One region of the Lactobacillus johnsonii genome, then DNA from elsewhere that is predicted to be linked to it. Evidence: predicted binding sites of a transcription regulator. Region 1 holds the regulator's gene; the other holds the start of a gene.
What was found. The regulator HrcA, encoded in region 1, represses chaperone genes, less so after heat shock. The targets are predictions, from matches to a motif close to TTAGCACTCNNNNNNNNNGAGTGCTAA.

Region 1 (4,440 bases):
AGCAGCTAAAATAATGAAAAGATCGAAGAATCTTGAAAGAAGAATGGATAAGAGTATTCAAGATAAAAAAGGCTTAATGACAAATATTGAGTCTATTCCTGAATTAGAAATGAACTTTCATCCCAACTATCATGGAACTCTATTAGAAGCGCAGCATTTAGATCTTACAGTCCAAAATAAGAAATTGTTTGAAGATTTAAATTTAACTATTAAAAATCATGGGATTGTAGCTATAGAAGGAAAAAATGGATCTGGAAAGTCTACATTTTTGAAAAATATTTTAAAACCAGATAAAAATGTGATTTCTCAAGGAAAGCTTGATATTGTTAATGGCTTAAAGATATCATATTTACCACAAAATTTTATTGAATATTCTGGTACTTTATCTCAGTTTGCAGAAAAAGAAAAAATATCTTATGAAAATCTATTAAATATTCTTAGAAAAATGGGTTTTCCGAGAGAAAGCTTTGCCACAAAAATTGAAGAAATGAGTATGGGGCAGCAAAAAAGAGTGGCGATTGCCAAATCATTGGTAGAAGAAGCAGATATATATTTATGGGATGAGCCAGCTAATTATTTAGATGTGTTTAACCAGGATCAGTTAATTAACATGTTAAGAAAAGAACAACCGGCAATGCTATTAATTGAACATGATAAGTATTTTATTAGTCAGGTTACAGATAAACGAATAAAATTAGGAGATGTAAAAGCTAAATAATTAAAGGAGAAAAAATTGGTATTTGACTATAAAAAAGAATATAAAGATTTATATTTTCCAAAAAAGAAACCTGAATTAATAACTATTCCTGAAATGAACTATCTAGCAGTTTCAGGAAGCGGGGATCCAAATAAAGAAGATGGAACATATAAAAATGCTCTAGAAATGCTGTATAGTGTCGCTTATACCATTAAAATGAGTAAAAAAGGAGAACACAAAATCCTAGGTTATTTTGATTTTGTTGTTCCACCTCTTGAAGGTCTCTGGTGGATGAGGGATGATTCAAAAATCGACTACTCTCATAAAGAAAACTTTTCTTGGATTTCAATGATTCGTTTACCCGACTTTGTTACTCCTAAAGAGTTGGATTGGGCAGTTAAAACTGCTAGTGAAAAGAAGAAAAAAGATTTCTCGAAAGTAAAATTTTTTAAATATAACGAAGGACTATGTGTCCAGCAAATGCATATTGGTAGTTATGATGACGAATCGACGACAATTGAAAATATGCATAAATTTGTTAAGTCAGAAAATTATCAAATTGATATAAAAAATCCACGCTATCATCATGAAATATATTTAAGTGATCCGCGAAGAACTAGAGTAGATCGTGTAAGAACTGTAATCAGACTACCGATTAAATAAATTTGAGCAAGTACTAAGTACTTGCTTTTTTTGTTAAAAATCAAATTGATTTAGCACTCTACTTGAACAATTGCTAAAGTATGGTATCATATAAATTGTTAGCACAGAAGAAAGAAGAGTGCTAATGATGGGGGCGAGAAAATGTTGACTGAACGGCAAGAACTTATTTTAAAGACTATTATTATGGACTTTACTCAGACACATGAGCCAGTAGGTTCCAAGACCGTGATGAATCAACTGCCTGTCAAGGTCTCCAGTGCAACGGTTCGAAATGAAATGGCGGTTCTGGAAGAGAAAGGGCTACTTGAAAAGACACACTCTTCAAGTGGACGAATTCCTTCTACTGCTGGCTATCGATACTATTTGGATCATTTAATTAATCCAGTAAAAATACCAACGTCTGTCTATAATCAAATTGTTTACCAGTTAGACCGACCCTTTCAACAAGTTAATGAAATTGTGCAGGAAGCTGCAAAGATTTTATCTGATTTGACTAACTATACAGCTTTTGCAGCAGGACCTGAAACCCATTCGGTAAAAGTTACGGGTTTTAGAATTGTTCCTCTATCTAGTCATCAAGTGATGGCCATTTTAGTCACTGATGATGGTAATGTAAAGAATCAAATTTATACTTTGCCTCATCACACTAACGGGGAAGAAATTGAAAAAGCTGTTCGATTGATTAATGATCAATTAGTTGGAAAATCACTTAGTTCAATTAATGAAGTATTACTCAAGCGAATTGCTGATCATCTTATTGCTCGAGGATCTGCACCGGAAATATTAGATCTCTTACAAGATGTCATTAAAGATGCGGCTAGTGAGCAAATGTATGTTGATGGTCAAATTAATCTTTTGAGTAATTATGAAAACGATGATTTAACCAAGATAAAATCACTGTATAAGTTAATTGATCAAAATGATGCACTTTCAAGTTTGATTGGTTTTAATCCTGAAGATGAACTGAAAAATGATTCTAGTTCTAAGGTTCAGGTTAAATTGGGTTCAGAATTACCATCCGATTTACTTGAAAATTACAGCTTATTAACTGCACAATATAGTGTTGGTAAATATGGTAAAGGAACAATTGCACTACTAGGGCCAACAAACATGCCATACTCGCAGATGATCGGATTACTCGAGTATTTTAGGAATGAACTAGCAAAGAAATTGTTAGATTATTATGGTAGATTTAAGTAAGGAGGTTAGCTGTGAGTAAAGAAGAGTTTCCGCATGAAAAAGATTTAAAGGACGAGGTGACCCCAGATAAGGCACCAAAAAAAGATCCAAAAGCAGCTCCGAAAGAGGAAGTTAAGGAAAATCCAGTAGAGAATTATGAAAAAGAAATTGCTGAATTAACTGCTAAAAATAAGGATCTTGAAGATAAATACTTACGTAGTGAAGCTGAGATTCAAAATATGCAAGTGCGCTATGCAAAAGAACGTGCTCAGTTAATAAAATATGAATCTCAAAGCTTGGCTAAAGAAGTTTTGCCTGCAATGGATAACTTAGAGCGAGCATTAGCTGTTAAAGCCGATGATGAAGCTGCTAAGCAACTTCAAAAGGGCGTTCAGATGACTCTTGATTCATTAGTTAAATCAATGAAAGATCAAGGAATTACTGAAATTAAAGCCGAGGGCGAAACTTTTGATCCTTCTCTTCATCAAGCTGTTCAAACTGTGGCAGCAGAAAATGATGAACAAAAAGATCGCGTAGTTAAAGTTTTACAAAAAGGATATCAATATAAAGATAGAACATTAAGACCAGCGATGGTTGTAGTGGCTCAATAAGAAAGGAAGTTCCATATATGTCAAAAGTTATTGGTATTGACTTAGGTACGACTAACTCTGCTGTTGCCGTACTTGAAGGTAAAGAACCTAAAATTATTACTAACCCAGAAGGTAACCGTACAACTCCTTCTGTAGTTGCTTTTAAAAATGGTGAAATTCAAGTTGGAGAAGTAGCTAAGCGTCAAGCAATCACTAACCCTAACACTATTGTTTCAATCAAGAGTCATATGGGTGAAGAAGGCTACAAAGTTAAAGTTGGAGATAAGGAATATACTCCACAAGAAATTTCAGCTTTTATTTTGCAATACATTAAGAAGTTTTCTGAAGACTATTTGGGTGAAAAGGTAACTGACGCAGTTATTACTGTTCCTGCTTATTTCAACGATGCACAACGTCAAGCTACTAAAGATGCTGGTAAAATTGCTGGCTTAAATGTTCAAAGAATTATCAATGAACCAACTGCTTCAGCTTTAGCATATGGTCTTGATAAAGATGAAAATGATGAAAAAGTATTAGTATACGACCTTGGTGGTGGTACTTTCGATGTTTCTATCTTGCAATTAGGTGATGGAGTCTTCCAAGTATTATCAACTAATGGTAATACTCACCTTGGTGGTGACGACTTTGACCAAAGAATTATGGATTGGTTAATCCAAAACTTTAAGGAAGAAAATGGTGTTGACTTATCTAACGATAAGATGGCACTACAACGTTTAAAGGATGCTGCAGAAAAGGCTAAGAAAGACTTATCTGGTGTTTCCTCAACTCACATTTCACTTCCATTCATTTCTGCTGGAGAGGCTGGTCCACTTCACCTTGAAGCTGATTTAACTCGTGCTAAGTTTGATGAATTAACTGATGATTTAGTTCAAAAGACTAAGGTAGCATTTGACAATGCTTTAAGTGATGCAGGTTTGACTGTAAATGATATTGATAAAGTTATTTTGAACGGTGGTTCAACTCGTATCCCTGCAGTTCAAAAGGCTGTTAAGGATTGGGCTGGAAAAGAACCTGACCACTCAATTAACCCTGATGAAGCTGTTGCTTTAGGTGCAGCAATTCAAGGTGGTGTTATCTCAGGTGATGTTAAGGATATTGTTTTACTTGATGTTACTCCATTATCACTTGGTATTGAAACTATGGGTGGTGTCTTCACTAAGTTAATTGACAGAAACACTACTATTCCAACTTCAAAGAGCCAAATCTTTTCAACTGCAGCTGATAACCAACCAGCAGTAGATGTTCATGTTTTACAAGGTGAACGTCCAATGGCCGCTGATGACAAGACTT
Region 2 (4,440 bases), 620 kb from region 1:
TCGATCATCATACCAACTTGTAAGTCGTCACCGATCTTAACGCCTTCTTTAGCGAGTTTATCTTTTTCTTCAGCTAAGATTTGTTTTGCTTCACGTAATTCTGCTAAAGTACCAATCATTGGGAACATAATTCCTAATGGACCATATGCAGATGCACGAAGTAAGGCTCTTAATTGAGTTCTAAAGATATCCTTGTATTGCATTGAAAGACGGATAGCACGAACACCTAAGAATGGGTTCATTTCTTCTGGAAGATCCCAGTAATCTAAGTGCTTGTCTCCACCAATATCACAAGTTCTAATGATAGTTTGCTTACCATCCATGTCTTCGATAACTTTCTTGTAAGCATCAAATTGAGCTTCTTCGGATGGGAAGTCTTTTGAATCCATGTATAAGAATTCAGTTCTGTACAAACCAATTGCTTCAGCACCGTTTTCTTTTACACCCTTCATATCATTAGGAGTACCGATGTTAGCAGCGATAATAAATTTCTTACCATTTGCAGTTACAGATGGTTCATTCTTTAGCTTCTTCCATTCTTCCTTTTGCTTAGCGAAGGCTTCACCTTTCTTAGTGTATTCTTCGATTTGAGCATCAGTTGGATTAATGATAGCATCGCCGTCTAAACCATCGGCAATAAGCATATCGCCATCTTTAACATCTTTAGTAATAGTTTCAGTACCAACAACAGCTGGAATTTCCAATGAACGAGCCATGATTGCTGAGTGAGCAGTTCTACCACCAACATCAGTTACAAATCCCTTAACGTACTTCTTGTTAAGTTGAGCTGTATCACTTGGTGTTAAATCGTAGGCTACTACTACAACTTCATGGTCAATAGCTGCAGGATCTGGCAATTTCTTACCAAGAAGATGTGCCATAAGACGCTTTGAAACATCGCGTACGTCAGCTGCACGTTCTTGCATATATGCATTGTCAGTCATACCTTCAAAAATAGTAATGAATTTTTGAGCAGTTTCATCTAATGCAGCTTCAGCATTAATTTTTTGATCTTTGATTTCTGTTTCAATAGCCCCAGTAAATTCTGGGTCGCTTAAGAATAGAAGGTGGGCATCAAAAACTTGTGCTTCTTCTGGTCCTAAACTTTCCTTAGCTTTATCACGAACTTTTTCAAGTTCTTTAGTTGATTCTTCAACAACTTTTTTAAAGCGAGCTACTTCAGCATCAACATCGCTAACTGAGGTTTTAGAAAACGAAAGGTCAGGTTCTACCAAAAGGTAGGCTGGTGCAACTGCAATACCATCACTGGCTGCAATTCCCTTTAAAGTTTTCGACATTATTCAGCTAAACCTTCCTTTTTCATAGTGTCAGCAATAGCTTCAATTGCTTCTTTAGCATCGTCACCATCAGCAGTAATAGTTACATCTGCACCTTGGCCAACACCTAAAGACATAACACCCATGATTGACTTCAAGTTTACTGATTTACCATTGTATTCCAAGTTAATATCTGAGTTAAACTTAGAAGCAGCTTGTACCAACAAAGTAGCTGGACGAGCATGAATACCAGTTTCAGCAATAATATGAAATTCGCGTTTTTCCATTTTAAATTATCTCCTTTAAAATCAAAAATAATCGGGAGTTTTATACCCACTCGTTTATTAGGTTATCATGTTTTTTAAATGAAAACAACACAAATGTAAATGTTTACATTATAAAGTACTTAATTTTCATTATCAGATAAGGTATAAATTATATCCCCACCTCTTTGGGCAATCCCAGTTATACTCTGTCTTTTACCATAGCTTCTAAGAGCTAATTGAAATTGAAAAGCATCTTTGGGACTAACTCTATACTCTTTTAATTCACCACTTATAATTTTATCTAATATTTCTTTATAATCCATTTCTTATACTTATCTCCTTGAAGTTTCCGCATCTTTATAAAAAATTTTTTCTTTATCCTATTATATCAATTTTCCATAAAAATCTGGGCTTACCACTTGCAATTAGTAAGTATCCGTACTATGATATTAGCAAGTTAGCACTCATATATCAAGAGTGCTAAAATAGGAATATAGCCTGAATATTATAAGAAAGGCGGAATATTAATGTTATGCGATAACTGTCACGAACGTCCTGCCTCTATTCATCTTTATACAAATGTAAATGGGCAAGATCGTGAAATCTCATTATGTCAACAATGTTATCAAGAATTGAAAAATCAACAAGGACAAAATAATAGTATGAATAATAACAATGCATTTTTTGGCGATTTTGATGATTTATTCAACGCCTTAAATAATAACAACAATGAACAAAATAATCCTCAAGGACATAATCCACGCATGCAAATGGGTGGTGGCCGCAGAGGTGGAAACAATGGTGGTCAAAAATCCCTACTCGACCAGTATGGTACAGATTTAACCGACTTAGCAAAAAAAGGTAAGATTGATCCAGTTATTGGTCGTGATAAAGAAATTGCTCGCGTTATTGAAATTTTAAACAGACGGACTAAAAATAATCCTGTTCTTATCGGAGAAGCCGGTGTTGGTAAAACTGCTGTTGTTGAAGGCTTAGCACAACAAATTGTCGACGGTTCAGTTCCAGCTAAGCTTCAAGATAAAAGAATCATTTCTTTAAATATGGTATCAATGGTTCAAGGAACTGGAATTCGCGGTCAATTTGAACAAAGAATGCAACAACTAATCAAAGAATTAGAACAAAACGATAATATCATCCTATTTATTGATGAAATTCATGAATTAGTTGGTGCTGGCAACGCTGAAGGTGGTATGGATGCTGGTAACATTATTAAACCAGCCTTAGCTCGTGGAGATTTCCAATTAATTGGTGCTACTACTATTAAGGAATATCGAAACATCGAAAAGGATTCTGCCCTTGCTCGTAGATTCCAACCAGTGGAGGTTAAAGAGCCTACAACTGAAGAAACAATTAAGATTTTGCAAGGCATTCGTAAGCGTTACGAAGATTACCACCATGTTCACTATACTGATGAATCTATACAAGCTGCAGTAGATCTTTCTTCACGCTACATTCAAGATCGTTTCTTACCTGATAAAGCTATTGATCTTTTAGACGAAGCTGGTTCAAGGATGAATCTCACTATTCCTTATGTTGATAGTGAAAAAATCAAAGAAAGACTAGATGCTGCTGAAAGCTTAAAGCAAGATGCTTTAAAAAATGAAGATTACGAAAAAGCTGCCTACTATCGTGATCAGATTGAAAAGTATGAAAAATTAAAAGATCAGAAAGTAGATCCTGATCAAACACCTAAAATCACTGAAAAGATCATGAATAAGATCGTTGAGGAAAAAACTAATATTCCTGTCGGTGACTTACAAAAACAAGAAGAAACTCAATTAAAGAATTTAGCTACTGACCTTAAAGATAATGTAATTGGTCAAAACAAAGCCGTTGAAACTGTTGCTCGGGCAATAAGACGAAATCGAGTTGGATTTAACAAATCTGGTCGTCCAATCGGCTCATTCTTATTTGTAGGACCTACTGGTGTAGGTAAAACAGAATTAGCTAAACAATTAGCCAAGCAAATCTTTGGTACAGAAGATGCAATGATTCGATTTGATATGAGCGAATATATGGAACAATACTCTGTATCTAAGCTAATCGGATCTGCACCAGGTTATGTAGGTTATGAAGAAGCTGGTCAATTAACAGAAAGGGTACGCCATAATCCATATAGCTTAATTTTATTTGATGAAATTGAAAAAGCTCATCCTGATGTACTCCACCTATTCTTGCAAATTCTCGATGATGGCCGCTTAACTGATTCGCAAGGTCGCACAGTTTCCTTTAAAGATACCATCATCATTATGACTTCTAATGCTGGTCAAGGAATCAAAGAAGCTAGCGTAGGTTTTGCAGCTGAAAACAGTCATCAAGAACAATTTAAGAATAGCTTAGGTCAATACTTTAAACCTGAATTCTTAAATAGACTTGATGATATAGTTGAATTTAATGCACTTGATAAGAAAGACTTAATCAAGATTGTTGATTTAATGCTTGCAAACACCAATGATATGGTAAAAGATCAGGGCCTACATATTGATGTTACACCTGAAGCAAAAGAACTTCTTGTCGAAAAAGGTTATGATCCTTCTATGGGTGCTCGTCCACTTCGTCGTACGATCCAAGAAGAAATTGAAGATAAGGTAGCCGATTATAAACTTGATAATCCAGCTGCTAAAGACCTAAAGGCTAATGTAGTTGACGGTAAAATAGTAATTAGTGAAAATTAATTATTTAGGAGCAAATAAGAGTCACAGGTTCCGTGACTCTTATTTTTATTTTTATAAATTCTGCAAAAAGGTTATACTTAAATTGGGATTTTAAAGACACATTATATATCGAGGTTATAAATATGATGCATTTAATTGATGTTACAAATAGCTACCGTGATTTAGTCCAAAGACAATTAGCAGCTACTAATAGTCAATTCG

Region 2: H0I41_RS06835 (ATP-dependent Clp protease ATP-binding subunit) is a predicted target of HrcA. The motif match lies at 2,001-2,027, and genes of this name have one in related genera.

What each region holds. Positions count from the first base shown of each region.
Region 1 is NZ_CP059055.1:809,395-813,834, forward strand. It holds gene abc-f (ribosomal protection-like ABC-F family protein) at 1-718, shown strand, start outside; gene H0I41_RS03795 (GyrI-like domain-containing protein) at 734-1,360, shown strand; gene hrcA (heat-inducible transcriptional repressor HrcA) at 1,502-2,560, shown strand; gene grpE (nucleotide exchange factor GrpE) at 2,572-3,150, shown strand; gene dnaK (molecular chaperone DnaK) at 3,168-4,440, shown strand, end outside.
Region 2 is NZ_CP059055.1:1,433,331-1,437,770, forward strand. It holds gene ptsP (phosphoenolpyruvate--protein phosphotransferase) at 1-1,298, opposite strand, end outside; gene H0I41_RS06825 (phosphocarrier protein HPr) at 1,298-1,564, opposite strand; gene H0I41_RS06830 (hypothetical protein) at 1,684-1,866, opposite strand; gene H0I41_RS06835 (ATP-dependent Clp protease ATP-binding subunit) at 2,071-4,239, shown strand; gene H0I41_RS06840 (DUF1827 family protein) at 4,365-4,440, shown strand, end outside.